4 regions of the Microbacterium resistens genome follow, and region 3 is predicted to be linked to each of the others. Evidence: predicted binding sites of a transcription regulator. Region 3 holds the regulator's gene; each other region holds the start of a gene.
The links. The regulator LexA, encoded in region 3, represses DNA repair genes until DNA is damaged. The targets are predictions, from matches to a motif close to TCGAACANNTGTTCGA.
Positions count from the first base shown of each region.

Region 1: a site for LexA is predicted at 2,156-2,171, ahead of K8F61_RS00615 (HNH endonuclease signature motif containing protein). Genes of this name have one in related genera too.
Region 2: a site for LexA is predicted at 1,405-1,420, ahead of K8F61_RS03395 (HNH endonuclease signature motif containing protein). Genes of this name have one in related genera too.
Region 4: a site for LexA is predicted at 1,908-1,923, ahead of K8F61_RS12700 (HNH endonuclease signature motif containing protein). Genes of this name have one in related genera too.

Region 1 is NZ_CP082781.1:133,356-137,519, reverse strand. It holds gene K8F61_RS00625 (TetR/AcrR family transcriptional regulator) at 1-90, opposite strand, end outside; gene K8F61_RS00620 (ABC-F family ATP-binding cassette domain-containing protein) at 189-2,012, opposite strand; gene K8F61_RS00615 (HNH endonuclease signature motif containing protein) at 2,203-3,552, shown strand; gene K8F61_RS00610 (substrate-binding domain-containing protein) at 3,695-4,164, opposite strand, start outside.
Region 2 is NZ_CP082781.1:719,322-723,485, forward strand. It holds gene lepA (translation elongation factor 4) at 1-737, shown strand, start outside; gene K8F61_RS03390 (DUF1990 family protein) at 742-1,233, shown strand; gene K8F61_RS03395 (HNH endonuclease signature motif containing protein) at 1,491-2,834, shown strand; gene K8F61_RS03400 (DUF1990 family protein) at 3,013-3,666, shown strand; gene hemW (radical SAM family heme chaperone HemW) at 3,694-4,164, shown strand, end outside.
Region 3 is NZ_CP082781.1:364,986-369,149, reverse strand. It holds gene hisB (imidazoleglycerol-phosphate dehydratase HisB) at 1-434, opposite strand, end outside; gene K8F61_RS01715 (histidinol-phosphate transaminase) at 431-1,525, opposite strand; gene K8F61_RS01710 (LysM peptidoglycan-binding domain-containing protein) at 1,593-1,943, opposite strand; gene lexA (transcriptional repressor LexA) at 2,200-2,886, shown strand; gene metE (5-methyltetrahydropteroyltriglutamate--homocysteine S-methyltransferase) at 2,954-4,164, opposite strand, start outside.
Region 4 is NZ_CP082781.1:2,689,463-2,693,626, reverse strand. It holds gene K8F61_RS12705 (IclR family transcriptional regulator) at 1-80, shown strand, start outside; gene K8F61_RS12700 (HNH endonuclease signature motif containing protein) at 359-1,843, opposite strand; gene K8F61_RS12695 (VOC family protein) at 1,966-2,436, opposite strand; gene K8F61_RS12690 (lipase maturation factor family protein) at 2,519-3,997, shown strand; gene K8F61_RS12685 (helix-turn-helix transcriptional regulator) at 4,061-4,164, opposite strand, start outside.

The sequences.
Region 1 (4,164 bases), 230 kb from region 3:
CGCGGCCGCATAGCCGCGCTCCAGGAACTCCTCCGCAGCGGCGGAGAGGAGGCGGGCTCGGGTCACGTCGGCAGGGCTCCCGGTGCTCATCCGCTCCACTGTAGCGAGCGGCGCACCTCGCGGTGCAACCGGGATATTGGAACCGGGTGCAGGAGTCGATATTGGAACCGGGTCCAGGAATCGCGCCCTCAGCCGAGCTGCTCGGTCAGCGCGAACCAGCGCTCCTCGAGCTCTGCCACCTCCGCCTCCTGGGCGGAGATCTCCTTCATCCGCTCGCCGAGACCGGCGTAGTCGGACTGGTCGTGCTCGGCCAAGGCGTGCTTGGCGGCGTCGATCCGGGCCGCGAGCTTCTGCATGCGCCGCTCGAGCGCGGAGACCTCCTTCTCCGCCGCCCGGCGCGCCGCGCCGTCGAGGGCCGTCGCCGGCGCCGGCGTCTCGTCTCGGTTCCCGCGCTCGACGACCGAGGCTCCGGTGGCCTGCTCGCGCTCCCGCAGACGCAGGTACTCGTCGACTCCGCCGGGAAGATGACGCAGACGCTGGTCGAGGATCGCGTACTGCTGATCCGTCACCCGCTCCAGGAAGTACCGGTCGTGCGAGACGACGATGAGCGTGCCCGGCCACGAGTCCAACAGGTCCTCGATCGCCGCGAGCATGTCTGTGTCCATGTCGTTCGTCGGCTCGTCGAGGATCAGCACGTTCGGCTGGTCGAGGAGCACGAGCAGCAGCTGGAGTCGCCGCTGCTGCCCGCCCGACAGGTCCTTCACCGGGGTGGACAGCTGCGCGGACGAGAACCCGAGCCGCTCGAGGAGCTGGCCCGGCGTGAGCTCGGCGGCCTTGGATCCGGTCCCGAACGTGTACGTGGTCCGCAGGCGCCCGAGCACCACGCGCACCGGGTCGTCCCAGACCTCCGTGAGCTCATCCAGGCGCTGGGTCAGCGTGCGGACCTGGACGGTCTTGCCGTGCTTGACGCGCCCCGAGGTCGGCGCGATCGTCCCGGCGACGAGACCCAGGAGCGTGGACTTCCCCGCGCCGTTGACGCCGAGGATCCCGGTGCGCTCCCCCGGCGCGATCCGCCACTCCACGTCACGCAGCACGGTCCGCTCCGGGCTCAGGTCGGTCGCGGGATACGTGACGCCGGCGTCGACCAGGTCCACGACGTCCTTGCCCAGTCGCGACACCGCGAGCGACTGCAGCGCGACGCGGTCCCGGATCTCCGGCACGTCCGCGATGAGGGCGTTGGCCGCGTCGATGCGGAACTTCGGCTTGCTCGTCCGCGCCGGGGCGCCGCGACGGAGCCACGCGAGCTCCTTGCGGGCGAAGTTCTGCCGCTTGGCCTCGGTCGCCGCCGCCATGCGGTCTCGCTCGACCCGCTGCAGGATGTACGCCGCGTACCCGCCCTCGAAGGGCTCGACGATCCGGTCGTGCACCTCCCAGGTCTCCGTGCACACCTCATCGAGGAACCACCGGTCGTGGGTGACGACCAGGAGCGCGCCCTGGTTCGCCGCCCAGCGCTTCTTCAGATGGGCCGCGAGCCAGGTGATCGCCTCGACGTCCAGGTGGTTCGTGGGCTCGTCCAGCGCGATGATGTCCCAGTCGCCCGCCAGCAGCCGCGCGAGCGCCACCCGGCGCCGCTGGCCACCGCTGAGCGCCGCCACGGGAGCCGTCCATTCGAGGTCGCCGACCAGCCCGTCGATGACGTCGCGGACCCGCGGGTCCCCCGCCCACTCGTGCTCCGGCACATCGCCAACGATGGCCGCGGCGACGGTCAGCGCGTCGTCGAGGACGTCGGCCTGGTCGAGCACGCCAATCCGCGTTCCGCCGCGGACCGTCACCCGGCCGGCGTCGGGGTCGAGGCGACCGGCGAGCATCGCCAGGAGGCTCGACTTCCCGTCGCCGTTGCGTCCGACGATCCCGATGCGATCCCCCTCCTCGACCCCGAGGGTGACGGAGTCGAAGACGATGCGGGTGGGGAATTCGAGGTGGAGGCCTTCGGCCCCGAGAAGATGTGCCATGTCCTTACCAGGGTAGACGGCTCCGCGCGCACGTTCGGCGCCCGCCGGGAGGGGGCTCGCACCCCTCGTCGTTCTTGAGGATGTCGCCCCGGACGGCGGAGGATCCGACATGCCTGCATTCCAGGTCACGAATGAGTCTCTCTTCGAATATTTCTTCGAATGTCGGGCCGACTGAAGCTAGGCTCGGAGTATGCCCGATCTGATCCGCATCCTCCAGCAGGCGGCCGCCGCCCTGGCGTCGGCGCGGTCGGACGGGGCCACGCTCACCCGCGCGGACCTGATCGCCGCGAACGACGCCGCCGGTCTGGTCCGGCGCCGGCTCGACGCGGTGCACGCCGAGATCGCCGCCCGCATCGCGGAGGAGTCCCGCCCGGAGCTCGGGCCGGAGAGCCTGGCGAAGCAGCAGGGTTTCCGTACGCCCGCCCACCTCATCGCGACGAGCACCGGCGCCTCCGCGGGCGAGGCGCAGCGCCTGGTGAAGGTCGGCGAGGCCACGGCACCGCGGACCAACCTGATCGGTGAGCCGATGCCGGCACGGTATCCGGCGGTGCAGGCCGCGCTGCACGCGGGCACGATCGGCGCCTCCGCGGCCGGTGCGGTCATCGCGCTGCTCGACCGGGTGCGCGTGAAGGTCGGCGCACAGCGGATCGCCGAAGCGGAGCAGGTGCTGACGGAGCAGGTGCCGGGACTCTCGATCGACGAGATCCGGAGACTGATCGTTCGCGCCGAGGCCTGGCTGGACCCGGACGGCGTCGCGCCCCGGGAGGAGCAGCTGCGCGCGCAGCGCTCGCTGACGATCGTCGAGCGGGACGGCATGATCCACCTCGACGGCCGATTCGACCCGGATTCCGGCGCCCCTCTCCTCGCCGCGATCGACGGATACGTCTCCGCGGAGTTCGCGGCCACGCGTGAGGGGCGCCACCCCGGGGCCATGGACGCCGACCGCCGCCCGGTCGCGCAGATCCGCGCGGATGCGTTGTCCCATCTCGCCGCCCATGCGCTCGGCTGCGAGCGGAGCACGCCCCTGAACGGCGCCACGGTCGTCGTGCGCGTCGGGCTCGGCGACCTCCAGACGGGCACGGGGTCCGCGATGATCGACGGCATCGCACAGCCGGTGAGCATCGCCACGGCCCGCCGGATGGCGGCCGGGGGAAGCGTCATCCCCTGGGTCTGCGGCAGCCGGGGAGAGGTCCTCGACTGGGGTCGACGGCGGCGGCTCTTCAGCCGGGCTCAGAAGCTCGCGCTGACCGAACGCGACGGCGGGTGCGCGATGTGCGGTCTCCCGCCGCATCTGACCCGGGTCCACCACATCCGGTGGTGGCAGCGTGACACCGGTCCCACCGATCTCGACAACGGGGTCCTCCTCTGCGAGACCTGCCACCACCTCATCCACGACAACGGCTGGGACATCCGGATCGACGGCACCGGCGTCGCGGCGCGGGTGTGGTTCCTCCCGCCGCCGTGGAGCGATCCGGCGCGCACGCCCCGCCTCGGCGGACGGGCGAGGACCGATCCCGCGCTCCTGTCCCTCACCGGCTGACCCACGCTCATCCGCGGCGATCCGTCGCGTGCGGCGATGCCGCTGACGCCCGATTTCCCACGCCCGACCATCGCGAAGGGCCGCACGGTCACGACCGTGCGGCCCTTCGGCGTTCGGCTTGCGACGAGGACGCCGCCGGCGGTCACTGGTACTGCTTGACGATCTCCAGCAGGTTCGGCACGTTGGCGTACGCCTCGGCGGCGTTCTCCTTCGTGACGATGACCGGGTCGAGCAGGTACGAGGGAACGACCTTCACGCCGTTGTCGTACTGCTCGGTGTCGTTGACGTCGACCTTCTCGCCCTTCTGGAGCTGGCCGACCATCTTGATCGACTGCTCCACGAGCAGCGCGGTGTCCTTGTTGATCGTGGAGTACTGGATGCCCTCCATGATCGACTTGACCGACTCGACCTCGGAGTCCTGCCCCGTCACGACCGGGACCGGCTTGCCTGCCTGCTGGACGGAGGTGATGATCGCCCGGGCCAGCGTGTCGTTCGGCGACAGCACGCCGTCCACGGTCTTGTCCCCGTACGTCGAGGTGAGGATCGAGTCCATCCGGCGCTGCGCGTTCTCGGCCTTCCAGCCGTCGGTCGCCGTCTGCTTGATGTCGGTCT
Region 2 (4,164 bases), 350 kb from region 3:
AGTTCGGCCTGGACCTCATCACGACGGCGCCGAGCGTGATCTACGAGGTCACCACCGACACGGGGGAGAAGGTCACCGTCACCAACCCCAGCGAGTACCCGGACGGGCGGGTCGCCTCGGTGGCCGAGCCCATGGTCAAGGCCGCGATCCTGCTGCCCAAGGACTACGTCGGCACGGTGATGGAGCTGTGCCAGTCGCGCCGCGGATCGCTGCTCGGGATGGAGTACTTCTCCGAGGAGCGCGTGGAGCTGCGCTACAACATGCCGCTCGGCGAGATCGTGTTCGACTTCTTCGACCAGCTCAAGTCCAAGACCCAGGGGTACGCCTCGCTCGACTACGAGCCGTCCGGGCAGCAGGAAGCGGACCTCGTGAAGGTCGACATCCTGCTTCAGGGGGACAAGGTGGACGCGTTCAGCTCCATCGTCCACCGGGACAAGGCCTACGCCTACGGCACGATGATGGCGGAACGGCTGCGCAAGCTCATCCCGCGCCAGCAGTTCGAGGTGCCGATCCAGGCCGCCATCGGCGCCCGGATCATCGCCCGCGAGACCATCCGCGCCATGCGCAAGGACGTGCTCGCGAAGTGCTATGGCGGCGACATCACCCGCAAGCGCAAGCTCCTGGAGAAGCAGAAGGAGGGCAAGAAGCGCATGAAGATGGTCGGGCGCGTCGAGGTCCCCCAGGAGGCGTTCATCGCCGCGCTGTCCGGGGACGTCGAAGGCAAGGACAAGAAGTAGTCCGATGCGCCGACCGGCGTATCCGCGCGGGATCACACGTGAGCCGGTGCAGCGCGTTCCCCGCGGGATGCGGCTGATCGAGCGCTCCACGGAGGTTCCGCCCGCGGCGCGGACCGCGGTGGCGTCGTTGATCTCGACGTGGGACTTCAAACGCCGGGTCGGTTTCGGCGCGCCCGAGGCGGCGCCCGCGCCGGGGCAGGTCGGCACGTTGTCCCTCCGCGTGGTCGGGAAGCGGTTCGACGAGCCGGTGCGCGTGGTGTGGGCGGGGGCCTCGGGGTTCGGCTACGAGGCGATGCCAGGACACCCGCTGTACGGCGAGGAGTCGTTCGTCCTTGATGAGTCGGGCCGCTTCACCGCCCGCTCGATCTCGTGCCCCGCCGCGTGGCGCTGGCGCGTCGTCACCCCGGCCCTGCGGATCCTGCAGCATCGCACCATGGCCGCGTACGTGCGCGTGGTGAACGACGCGGTCCGTGAATCGGCGTCGACAAGACGCTGACGGAGCGCCCGGCAAGGAAGGACCTTCTCCTGCGCCCGCCCTCGGTCGTTGTGCGCCCCCGGCCGTTGTGCGAGTGCCGTCCCGGTCGTTGAGCGAGCGGAGCGAGTCGAAACGCACTCACGCCTCGGCCTCCTCCCGGTCGCCGTGGTTGTCCACACCTCCACCCGAGTGTCGTACATATGTTCTACTCTGGGGTCATGTTCACCACCGCCCCGTCGTCTACCGCTCGTTCGCGGGAGGGGTTGTTGGATGCGTGGGTGGCGACGCGTCGGCAGATCGCCCGGTTGGAGGCGGAGGCCTCGGCGTTGTTGGCGGAGCGGGTGACCCTGTTCGAGGGGGATGTGCGGGCTCAGCCGGTGCATCGTGACAGTATTCGCCGGTCGATGATCGCGGAGTACGCCGCGGCGGGGCGGGTGTCGCGGGGGACGGTGGAGCGGGCCTTCGCCGACGCGGAGGTCCTGGCCGCGCAGCTGCCGGACGTGAAGGAGCGGTGGCCGGAAGGGACGATCACTGCTGCGCATGTGCGGGAGATCGTGCACGCGTCGCGGATCCTGCGCGACGCGATCGTCTCGGGCTCGGCGGACCCCGAGGTGTTGACGCTCTATCAGGCGGCGGTGTTGGAGGTCGCGGAGCACGAGTCCCCGGCACGGACCCGGGTGTTGGCGCGGCAGGTCGCCGCCGCCCTGGCGCCTGCCGCGGTGGTGGAGCGGCATCGTGCGGCCTGGCCGGACCGGTGCGTCACGATCCGGTCCCTCGATGACGGTCTCGCGTTGATCACCGCGGTGATCCCCGAGGTCTACGCCGTCGCGATCATGGACCGCCTCACCCGCATGACCCACCACATCCGCCGCCGTCCGGCACCGGACACCACCTCCGGCAACGAAACCGACACCAGGGACGTCATCAACGCCGATACCACCGACGCCGCTGAGGCCCTGGACCTCACCGTTCCCTCCGGTCCTGACACCGCCGATGTCGCAGAACCCACGGGCACCGCGGACACCGCCGATGTCGTGGATGGGCGGACAGCCGATCAGGTCCGCGCGGACCTGTTCACCGACCTGCTCCTCGCCGCCGACCCCACCCCCGTCCACGGCACAGGGCTGGACCGCATCCAGGCGCACATCCAGGTCACCGTCGCCGCGACCACCCTCGCCGGACACGACGACCGACCCGCCGAGCTCGACGACCACGGCCCCCTCCACCCCGACCTCGCCCGCGCCCTCGCCGGCCGACACACTGGATGGACCCGCCTCTTCCTGGGCCCCGACGGCATCCTCACCCACACCGACACCTACACGCCCACCATCCCCATGCGCCGTCACCTCCGCGCCCGCGACCAACACTGCCGATTCCCCGGCTGCACCACCCCCGCGCACCACTGCGACATCGACCACACCCACGATCACGCCCGAGGCGGACCCACCACCCTCACCAACCTCGCCCACCTCTGCCCGACCCACCACACCCTCAAACCCCCCGACATCCCGGACGCCCACCGATGGACCGCACGACAACACCCCGACGGCACCATCCAATGGACCAGCCCTCTCCAACGCACCTACGCCCACCCACCGCCCCGACGCATCATGTTCCTCTAGAGGAGCATTGCCACCCGCGGGACGCAGGGCCGCAGAAGGCGCAGCCGGGGAGAAGGGGCCATGTTCGCCGCGGACGCTGCGCCGGAGAGACGCGCGACGAGGACCGGCGGTGACGCGAACGGCGCACAATGTGGAGAACCTGAGTGAGCGCCGAGAGGTCGGCAAGTAGGCTGGTCTCATGCGTCGCGGGACTTTCCGAGAAGGCACGGTGGACTATGCCGCCGTGGGGGCCACTCACGCCCCCGACCTCATGCAGTATCCGCCGGAGCACAGTCTTCCCGCCGAGGAGTCGTGGCGCATCGGCAGTGGCGAGGAGCGTTTCCGCGTCGCCAGCGAGGCTCTGCTGTCATGGACCGCGCAGCGGGCCGCGGGTCTCGAGATCGAGGATCTGCGCCCGGCGTCCGGCCCCGCCTACGCGGGCGTCAGCTTCGATGCCGAGGGCACGCCCATCGCGCCGAGCAAGAACGAGATCGAGCAGCGCTTCGATGCCGACGGCACGCCGTTCGTCGGCCCCGGCATGACGCTGCGCGTGCGCGGGCGAGCGGGCGGGATGCGTGCGGACGCTGAGCTGCGCGTCATCTCCGTGACGGAGGAGCCGCGGCGGGTGGGCTTCGTGCTCGGCACCGTCGGCGGGTCCGTGGTGAGCGGCGAGGAGTCGTTCGACCTGGACTGGCGCGAGGACACCGACGAGGTCTGGTTCACCGTCCGCGCCTTCGACCGGCCCAACGCCTTCCTGTACCGGACGATCCCGGCGCTCGTGCGCCGTCGTCGACGCGAGCTGTTCGCCCGCTACCTGCGCGCCATCTCGCCGCTGTACACGACGCCGCTGTGAGCGCCGCACGATGAGGGGTCGGCGCTGATGGCCGGGCCCCTTCCGCTCGGCGATGCCGCCCCGGCCGACGGCCGTCTGCCGGAGGACCTGCCGATCGACGCGTCGACGCCCTTCTCGGCGTACCTGCACGTGCCGTTCTGCCGGGTCCGCTGCGGATACTGCGATTTCAACACCTACACCGCCTCCGAGCTGCGCGGCGCCCGTCAGGACACGTACGCGGACACGCTGCTCCAGGAGGTCGCGCTCGCCCGCGGCATTCTGGCGGAGCGGGGCGCGCTGCGGCCCATGGACACGGTCTTCTTCGGCGGTGGCACGCCCACGCTCCTGCCGCCCGGGGACCTCGCCCGGATGCTGGCCGGCGCCGTGGACGCGTTCGGCCTGTGCGCCGGCGCCGAGGTCACCGTCGAGGCGAATCCCGACACCGTCACGGCTCCGGTCGCGCGGGAGCTGGCGGCCGCGGGGGTAACCCGGATGTCGATCGGCATGCAGTCGGCGGTA
Region 3 (4,164 bases):
TCGAAGGAGTGCCGCACGAGCGAACCCGTGAAGTGGCCGCCGATGAGGTGCAGTTCGAACCCGCTCGGCTCGCCGTCGTGCACCAGATACGGTCGTCCCGAGATGTCGACGACGGCCTGCGCGAGCGCCTCGTCCAACGGCACGAGCGCGTCGCCGTAGCGGGAGATCCCGCTCTTGTCGCCGAGCGCCTCGCGGATCGCCTGACCGAGCACGATCGAGACGTCCTCCACGGTGTGGTGCGCGTCGATGTGCGTGTCCCCGGAGGCGCGCACGGCCAGGTCCGTCAGCGAGTGCTTGGCGAACGCCGTCAGCAGGTGGTCGAAGAACGGGACGGACGTGTCGATGCTGCTGCGGCCGGAGCCGTCGAGGTTCAGCTCGACCTCCACCGTCGACTCCGAGGTCGCGCGGTCGCGGCGGGCGGTGCGGGCGGTCATGCTGCCGATCCTACCGAGGCCAGGGCGTCCAGGAACGCCGTCGTCTCGGCCTCCGTCCCCGCGGTGACGCGCAGGTGCCCGGGGATCCCGACGTCGCGGATGAGGACGCCGCGGTCGTACAGCGCCCGCCACGTGGCCGCCGGATCCGCGACGCCGCCGAAGAGCACGAAGTTCGTCCAGGACTCGTGCGGGCGGTACCCGAGAGCCTCGAGTGTCGCCGAGATCCGATCCCGCTGGACCACGATCTCGTCGACCATCGCGAGCATCGTCGGGGCGTTTCGCAGCGCGGCCACCGCCGCCGCCTGCGTGAGGCCGCTGAGGTGGTACGGCAGGCGCACGAGCCGCAGCGCGTCGATGAACGCGGGATCGGCGGCCAGATACCCGACCCGGGCGCCGGCGAACGCGAACGCCTTGCTCATCGTCCGCGATACCGCGAGGCGCTCCCGGCCCGGCAGCAGGGTCAGCGCGGACGGCGATTCGTGCGGCGCGAACTCCTGATAGGCCTCGTCCACCACCACGACACCGCGGGACGCCTCGTACACCGCCTCGATCAGCTCAAGCGGAAGGGGGGTCCCGGTGGGGTTGTTCGGCGCGCACAGCAGGATGACATCGGGATCGGCGGCCGCGACCTGCGCGACCGCGTCGTCGACCGAGACGGTGTAGTCGGGCTGACGCTCCCCCGCCACCCACCGCGCCCCGGTCCCCTGTGCGAGCAGCGGGTACATCGAGTACGTCGGCGCGAAGCCGAAGACGGTGCGCCCGGGTCCTGCGAAGGCCTGCAGGATGTGCTGCAGCACCTCGTTCGACCCGTTCCCCGCCCAGATGTTCGCGGCGTCGAGATCGTGCCCGAGGTAGGAGGCGAACGCCTCGCGCAGGGGCGTGAACTCCCGGTCGGGGTACCGGTTCACCTCGTGAAGCGCGACGGCGATGTCATCGAGGATGTCGTCGGCCACCGCATCCGGGACCGGATGCGTGTTCTCGTTCACGTTCAGCGCGACAGGAAGCGGAGCCTGCGGAGCACCATAGGGGCGGAGGCCGCGGAGGTCGTCGCGTAGCGGCAGGTCATCGAGGGAGACGGTCACCCTCACCATCGTAGGCGCGGAGCCGAGCCGGGGACTCCAGATGACGCTTCGGACAGAGGCCTGAGTCGGCGACCGGCTAGCGGCCGGCCGCGTACTCCGCGGGGATCGACAGCTCGTCGCCGACCACCAGGGCGCCCGGATCCACCAGGTTGAGGCGAGCGATGGCGTCCACCACGTCACGAGGATCGGACTCCGGGGCGACCTCGGCCGCGATGGACCACAGGGTGTCACCCGGCATGACGGTCACGGTGGCGAAGGACCCCGGCGTGGACGCCTCTCCCGAGGCGAGCGCGGAGCCGCCGCTGAGGACCGCGAAGCCGATCGCCGCGGCGACCGGGACAGCGACGAGACCGGCCAGCACGCGGCGACCCCGGACGGTGAGACGCAGCTGGGTGCGCGGGGCCGGGGTGAGGGTGATGCTGCTCATGTCGTCTGCTCCTTCGGGGATCTCGACGTCTGGTCCACCGTCGAGGTGAACCTACGTACCGAACCTATCTTCGAATTCGAACATCTGTCAACCGTTCTTCGAGAAAACCTTCGGACGGGATCCCGACACGCTCGAACAGATCTTCCGCATCCGGCGAGTACTCGGATACGGTTTCGATATCGGAAGCCCATCACGGACCACCGACATTCGAATCCGCCTCGGGTCCCGACGCCCGCAAGCACCTGGAGGATCAGCCATGAGCGACGGCGCCACGACCGACGCAGACATCCCCCGCACGCGACGCCGCAAGAGCCTCAGCGCCAAGCAGATGGCGATCCTCGAGGTGATCCAGACCTCGATCGCGCGGCACGGCTACCCGCCGAGCATGCGCGAGATCGGCGACGCCGTGGGGCTCAAGTCCCTCTCCAGCGTCACGCACCAGCTCGGCCAGCTCGAGCTGAGCGGCTACCTGCGGCGCGATCCGGGCAAGACCCGGGCGATGGAGGTGCTGATCGACCTCCCCGGCACCGCGGGCGAGAACCCGGCGGACACGGCGCCGTCCGTGGGCGACGCCGCCCTGGTGCCGCTGGTCGGCCGCATCGCCGCGGGCATCCCGATCACGGCCGAGCAGCAGGTGGAGGAGATCTTCCCGCTCCCGCGCCAGCTGGTCGGCAAGGGCGACCTGTTCATGCTCAAGGTGTCCGGCGAGTCCATGATCGACGCGGCCATCTGCGACGGCGACTGGGTCGTCGTGCGGTCGCAGAACACCGCCGACAACGGCGAGATCGTCGCGGCGATGCTGGACGGCGAGGCGACGGTGAAGACGTTCCGCCAGCGCGACGGGCACACGTGGCTGCTCCCGCGCAACTCCGCGTTCGAGCCGATCCTCGGCGACGACGCCGTGGTGCTCGGCAAGGTCGTCGCGGTCCTGCGCGCCGTCTGAATCCGCGCGCCGGCCCGGTGCGAGAAGAGGCGCCCTCCCGCGGGAGGGCGCCTCTTCCTGTGACCGCTCAGACCGCGGCCGGGACCTCGGCACGGACGCGACGGGTCGCCTCCACGATGTTGCGCAGGGAGGCGTTGGTCTCCTCGTAGCCGCGGGTCTTCAGCCCACAGTCCGGGTTGACCCAGAGCTGACGCTCCGGGATCTCCGCGACGGCGCGGCGCAGCAGGGCCTCGACCTCGTCCGCGCTGGGGACGCGCGGCGAGTGGATGTCGTACACGCCGGGACCGATCCCGTGATCGAATCCGGAGCCCGCGATGTCCGCGACGACCTCCATGCGGCTGCGCGCGGCCTCGATCGAGGTGACGTCGGCGTCGAGGGCGCGGATCGCGTCGATGACCACGCCGAACTCGGAGTAGCAGAGGTGCGTGTGCACCTGCGTCGCCGGCGCGGCGCCGGCCGTGGCCAGACGGAAGGAGTCCACCGACCACCGCAGGTACGCCGGCTGATCGTCCTTCTTCAGCGGCAGGAGCTCGCGCAGCGCCGGCTCGTCCACCTGGATGACGCCGATCCCGGCTGCTTCGAGGTCGGCGATCTCGTCGCGCAGCGCCAGGGCCACCTGGTTCGCGGTCTCGGCCAGCGGCTGGTCGTCGCGCACGAACGACCAGGCGAGGATCGTCACCGGTCCGGTGAGCATCCCCTTGACGGGCTTCGCCGTGAGCGACTGTGCGTAGGCGGACCAGTCGACGGTGATCGGCGCGGGGCGCGAGACGTCCCCCCAGAGGATCGACGGACGGGTCGCGCGCGAGCCGTAGGACTGCACCCACCCGTGCTCGGTGACGTCGAAGCCGTCGAGGTGCTCGGCGAAGTACTGGACCATGTCGTTGCGCTCCGGCTCCCCGTGGACGAGCACGTCGAGGCCGAGGTCCTCCTGGAGGTCGATGACGCGGCGGATCTCCTCGCGCAGGAAGTCCTCGTAGTCCTCCTTCGTGACCTCGTCCCGGAGGTAGCGCGCCCTGGCCCGGCGGATCTCGCCCGTCTGGGGGAAGGACCCGATCGTCGTCAGCGGCAGGCTCGGCAGATCCAGGGCGGCCTCCTGCGCGGCCACGCGGGTCTCGTAGTCGCCGCGGGAGAAGTCCTCGGCGGTCAGCGCCGCCGTGCGCTCCCGCACCGATCCGTCCCGGACGCCCGGAGCCCCGAGGCGGTCCGCCAGGGCCGTGGAGGCGGCGTCCAGCTCCGCGGCGATGGCGCCGCGTCCCTCGACGAGGCCCTGCGCCAGCG
Region 4 (4,164 bases), 1.7 Mb from region 3:
TGGGGGAGTCGTTCGTCGCGCGGGCCGTCCCGCTGATGCGCGCGGCCGCACGGGAGATCGCGGACAGCACCTTCCCCTGAGGCGCGCAGGCGTCTCGTCTCGGTGCTTCGCTCCTCGCTCAACGACCGGGGGTGCGGCGCGGCTCTTCGGTCGTTGAGCGAGCGGAGCGAGTCGAAACGTGGTGACCCGGGGCTGTGAGCCGTTTCGTCTCGGTGCTTCGCTTCTCGCTCAACGACCGGGGGCGGCGCGGCTCTTCGGTCGTTGAGCGAGCGGAGCGAGTCGAAACGTGGTGACCCGGGGCTGTGAGCCGTTTCGTCTCGGTGCTTCGCTCCTCGCTCAACGACCGGGGTGCGGTGTCTCAGGTGAACTGGACGCGGGGTGGGGCGGTGTCGGTGTGGACGTGTCCGGTGGGGTCGGTCCAGACGAGGGATCCGTCGTCGCGTTGTCGTGCGGTCCATCGCCAGCGGTCGGGTTGGTCGGGGTGCTTGAGCGCGTGGTGTGCGGGGCAGAGGTGGGCGAGGTTGTCGATCGTCGTGGGGCCGCCGCGAGCGTGGTCGTGGTTGTGGTCGATCTGGCTGGCGCGCGCAGGGATCCGGCAGCCGGGGAATCGGCAGTGCCGGTCGCGCGCGCGGAGGTGGCGCCGCATCCGCTCGGTCGGGGCGTAGCTGTCGGTGCGGGTGATCATCCCCGTCGGGGAGAGGAACAGCCGTTCCCAGTGCTCCGCTCCGCCGGCGAGCGCCCGGACCAGGTCGGGGTGGACCGGACCGTGATCGTCGAGCTCCGCCGGCCGGTCATCGACACCGGCGAGGGTGGTCGCCGCGATCGTCACCTGCACGGTCGGTCGGATCGCCGCCGTCCCGGTCGCGTGGAGCGTGTCGGTGCGGGCGGCGAGGAGGAGGTCGGTGACGACGTCCGCGCGGATCTGGTCGAGGGTGCGCTCGTCGGCACGGATCCGGTCGAGGGTGCGCTCGGCGGCGCGGGGTTCTCCGAGACCGGCGACGATCTGCTCGAAGGCGAAGACCTCGTCCTCGTCCTCCGTCGACACCTCCTCGCCCATGAGCGGAAGGCGCCCGGACTCCCGGGCGGCTCCCGGCGCGCCGCCGGAGTCCACGCCGTTCGGGACCGCGTCGTGCCCGGACTCGTCGTGGTCGAACGCGTCGTGCTCGAAGGCGTCGTGCCCGAACGCGCCTCGGCCGCCTGCGGCGCGCAGCGCCCGGATGCCCCGGCTGATCCCCGTCACCCTCTCGTGCACCGCGTGGGCGAGCACGGAGGGCATCAGGATGGAGAGCCAGCTCATCCCGTCCTCGACATCCTGGACCGTCACCCGTCGATCGTCACGGGCCCGTGCGTGCCTCTCCACGGCGGTGCGGGGCGCCACGGCGGCCACCACCGACCGCGCGAACGCCTGCGTCCGCGCCGGCGTCTCCGCGGACGCGTACGGCACCACCTGCCCCTCGTACGCACGGTGTGCGTCCGTCGCGCTTACTCCGAGCGGAGCGGCGCCGTCGACGATCACCTCTGCATGCCGCCGCGAGATCGCCCCGTTCCGGAGCGCCGACGCCGTCGCGGGAAACCGGTCACTCAGCGCGAACCCCGTGGCCAGCGCCTTCGTCGCCGCAAACCGCGTCACCTTCAGTCCCGCCGACACCTCGGCGAACATCGACCGTTCCGCGGCCTCGAACCCCGCGCTCCCCGGCGGCACCTCATCCAGGAGAAGCCGGACGCGCTCCCCCAGCAGCTCCGCCTTCTCCGCCTCCAGCCGAGCGATCCGGGCATCCAGCTCCCGGCACCGCTCGACGATCTCGCCGCTGCGAGCGAGATACAGATCCGAGTTGTGCACCATCACCTCAGCATAGAACAAAGCTACGACATAGCCCGGTCTGACGGTCGACCTGTGGAGAACATGATAGAACATCACTTCGAACACGTGGTGAAGGCGGAGCCTCTCGTGAGACGCCGCCGACGTCAGGTGCCGCGGGGGCGGTCCTCATCGGTCGTGAACCCCGGCCGTGCGGCGCGCTCCTCGATCGACTCCAGCTCCTGGAAGAACGTCACCTGCCATCCGGCCGGACCCTGCACGCGGGCGTTCAGGCTTCGGAACGGCGTCCGCACCGGCGGGGCGAGGATGTCGGCTCCGGCCTCGCGGGTGACTGCGACGGCGTGCTCGGTGTCAGCCACCTCGAGCGCGATCCGCAGGGTGCCTGGGGCATGCGGCGCCCCCTCGACCTCGTCCACGTTCCGCGCGTGCGTCGGCGTCGCGAGCTCGATCGTCGCGATCCCGGCGTGCAGGATCGCGACGCGGTCGTCTCCCTCGGTGGCGAACGCGAGCTGCTCGGGCATGCCGAGGACGTCGCGGTAGAAGCGGAGCGCCTGATCGAAGTCGTCGGTCTCGATGATGAGGCGGAGCTGGCGGGGGCGATGCGCGTCGGCGGTCATGCCCTCATCCTCGGGCCTGGGCTCCGGAGGCGGAAGCGCAACCCCCGTTCCCGCCCCGGCGCGGCGCGCGTAGCCTTCCGCCATGGACGGGTTCGCGGCCGTTGACTTCGGCCTTGCGCGCGAGGTGCTCCAGCGCGGCATCGCCGCGCTCTACCTCGTCGCGTTCCTCTCCACGCTCAACCAGTTCCGCCCGCTCCTGGGCGAACGGGGCCTGTTGCCGGCCCCCGAGCTGTTGGAGTGGATCGGGGAGCGGAAGGAGCGCGCCCGACTGCTGCGCCCGACGCTGTTCCGGTACGTCCGGTACACGGACCGGCGCCTCGTCGCCCTGTGCGTCGCGGGCATGGTCGTCTCCTCCGCGGTCGTCGCCGGTCTCCCTCAGCTCGGTCCGCCCTGGGCGCCCATGCTCTGCTTCCTCGCCTTGTGGCTGGGGTACATGTCGATCTCGTCGATCGGTCAGACCTTCTACGGCTTCGGGTGGGAGATGCTCCTGCTGGAGGCCGGGTTCCTCGCCGCGTTCCTCGGGTCGGGGGATCAGCCGCCGCCGACCGTCGTGATCGTGCTGTTCTGGTGGCTGGTGTTCCGGCTGGAGTTCGGCGCGGGGATGATCAAGATCCGCGGCGGGCGGGAGTGGCGCGATCTCACGGCGCTGATGTACCACCACGAGACCCAGCCGATGCCCGGGCCGCTCAGCCGCCAGGCGCACCTGCTGCCCGCGTGGTTCCACCGGCTCGAGGTCGTCGGGAACCACGTCGCGCAGCTCGGGGCGCCGTGGCTGCTGTTCGCGCCGATCCTCGGACTGTTCCGCGACGCGGCGCCGGCGCTCGCGAGCATCGGCGCCGTGGTCGGGATGGTCGGCGCGGGGATCGTCATCGCGACCCAGCTCTGGCTGGTGCTCACGGGGAACTTCGCGTGGCTGAACGCCGCGACGATCGTGCTCGCCTGCTCCGCGATCGGGATCCCCGGGTCCGGCGACGCGCGCGCCTGGTCCGGACCGTTCGGGGGGATCCCCGTGCCCTGGCTCGTCGTGACGGGGATCGTCGCGGCCGGGTACCTCGTGCTGTCATGGCCGGCGCTGCGCAACCTCGCCTCACGCGACCAGCAGATGAACGCCTCGTTCACCCGCTGGCAGCTCGCCAACGCGTACGGCGCCTTCGGGTCGGTCACGAAGGTGCGGATCGAGATCGTCGTCGAAGGGACCGAGGATCCGGATCCGGAGGGCGCGCGGTGGGAGGAGTACGGCTTCCGCGGCAAGCCGGGGGACGTGGCGCGGATCCCCCGGCAGTTCGCGCCGTACCACCTGCGGCTGGACTGGCTGATGTGGTTCCTGCCGCTGGGGTGGTCCCTGGAGGAGTGGTTCGGGCGGTTCCTCGGGCGGCTGCTCGAGGCCGACCCGGCGACGCTGCGGCTGCTCGCCCGCGATCCGTTCGAGGGGCGCCCGCCGCGGTGGGTGCGGGCCGTGTCGTACCGGTACCGCTTCACGACGCGGGCCGAGCACCGTGCCACGGGCGACGTCTGGGTGCGGGACCGCCGTCGGGTCGTGGTCCGCCCGATCGGCCGCTGACCGGGGTGGCGCGTTTCGTCTCGGTGCTGCGCTCCTCGCTCAACGACCGGTGGCGGCGCGGGTTCAGGTGCGCGAGCGGGCCTCCTCCAGGTAGGCGTACGCGGTCACGCGCGAGATGCCGAGGCGCTTCGCGATCGCCTCGACCGACTTGCGCATCTGTGTGGCGC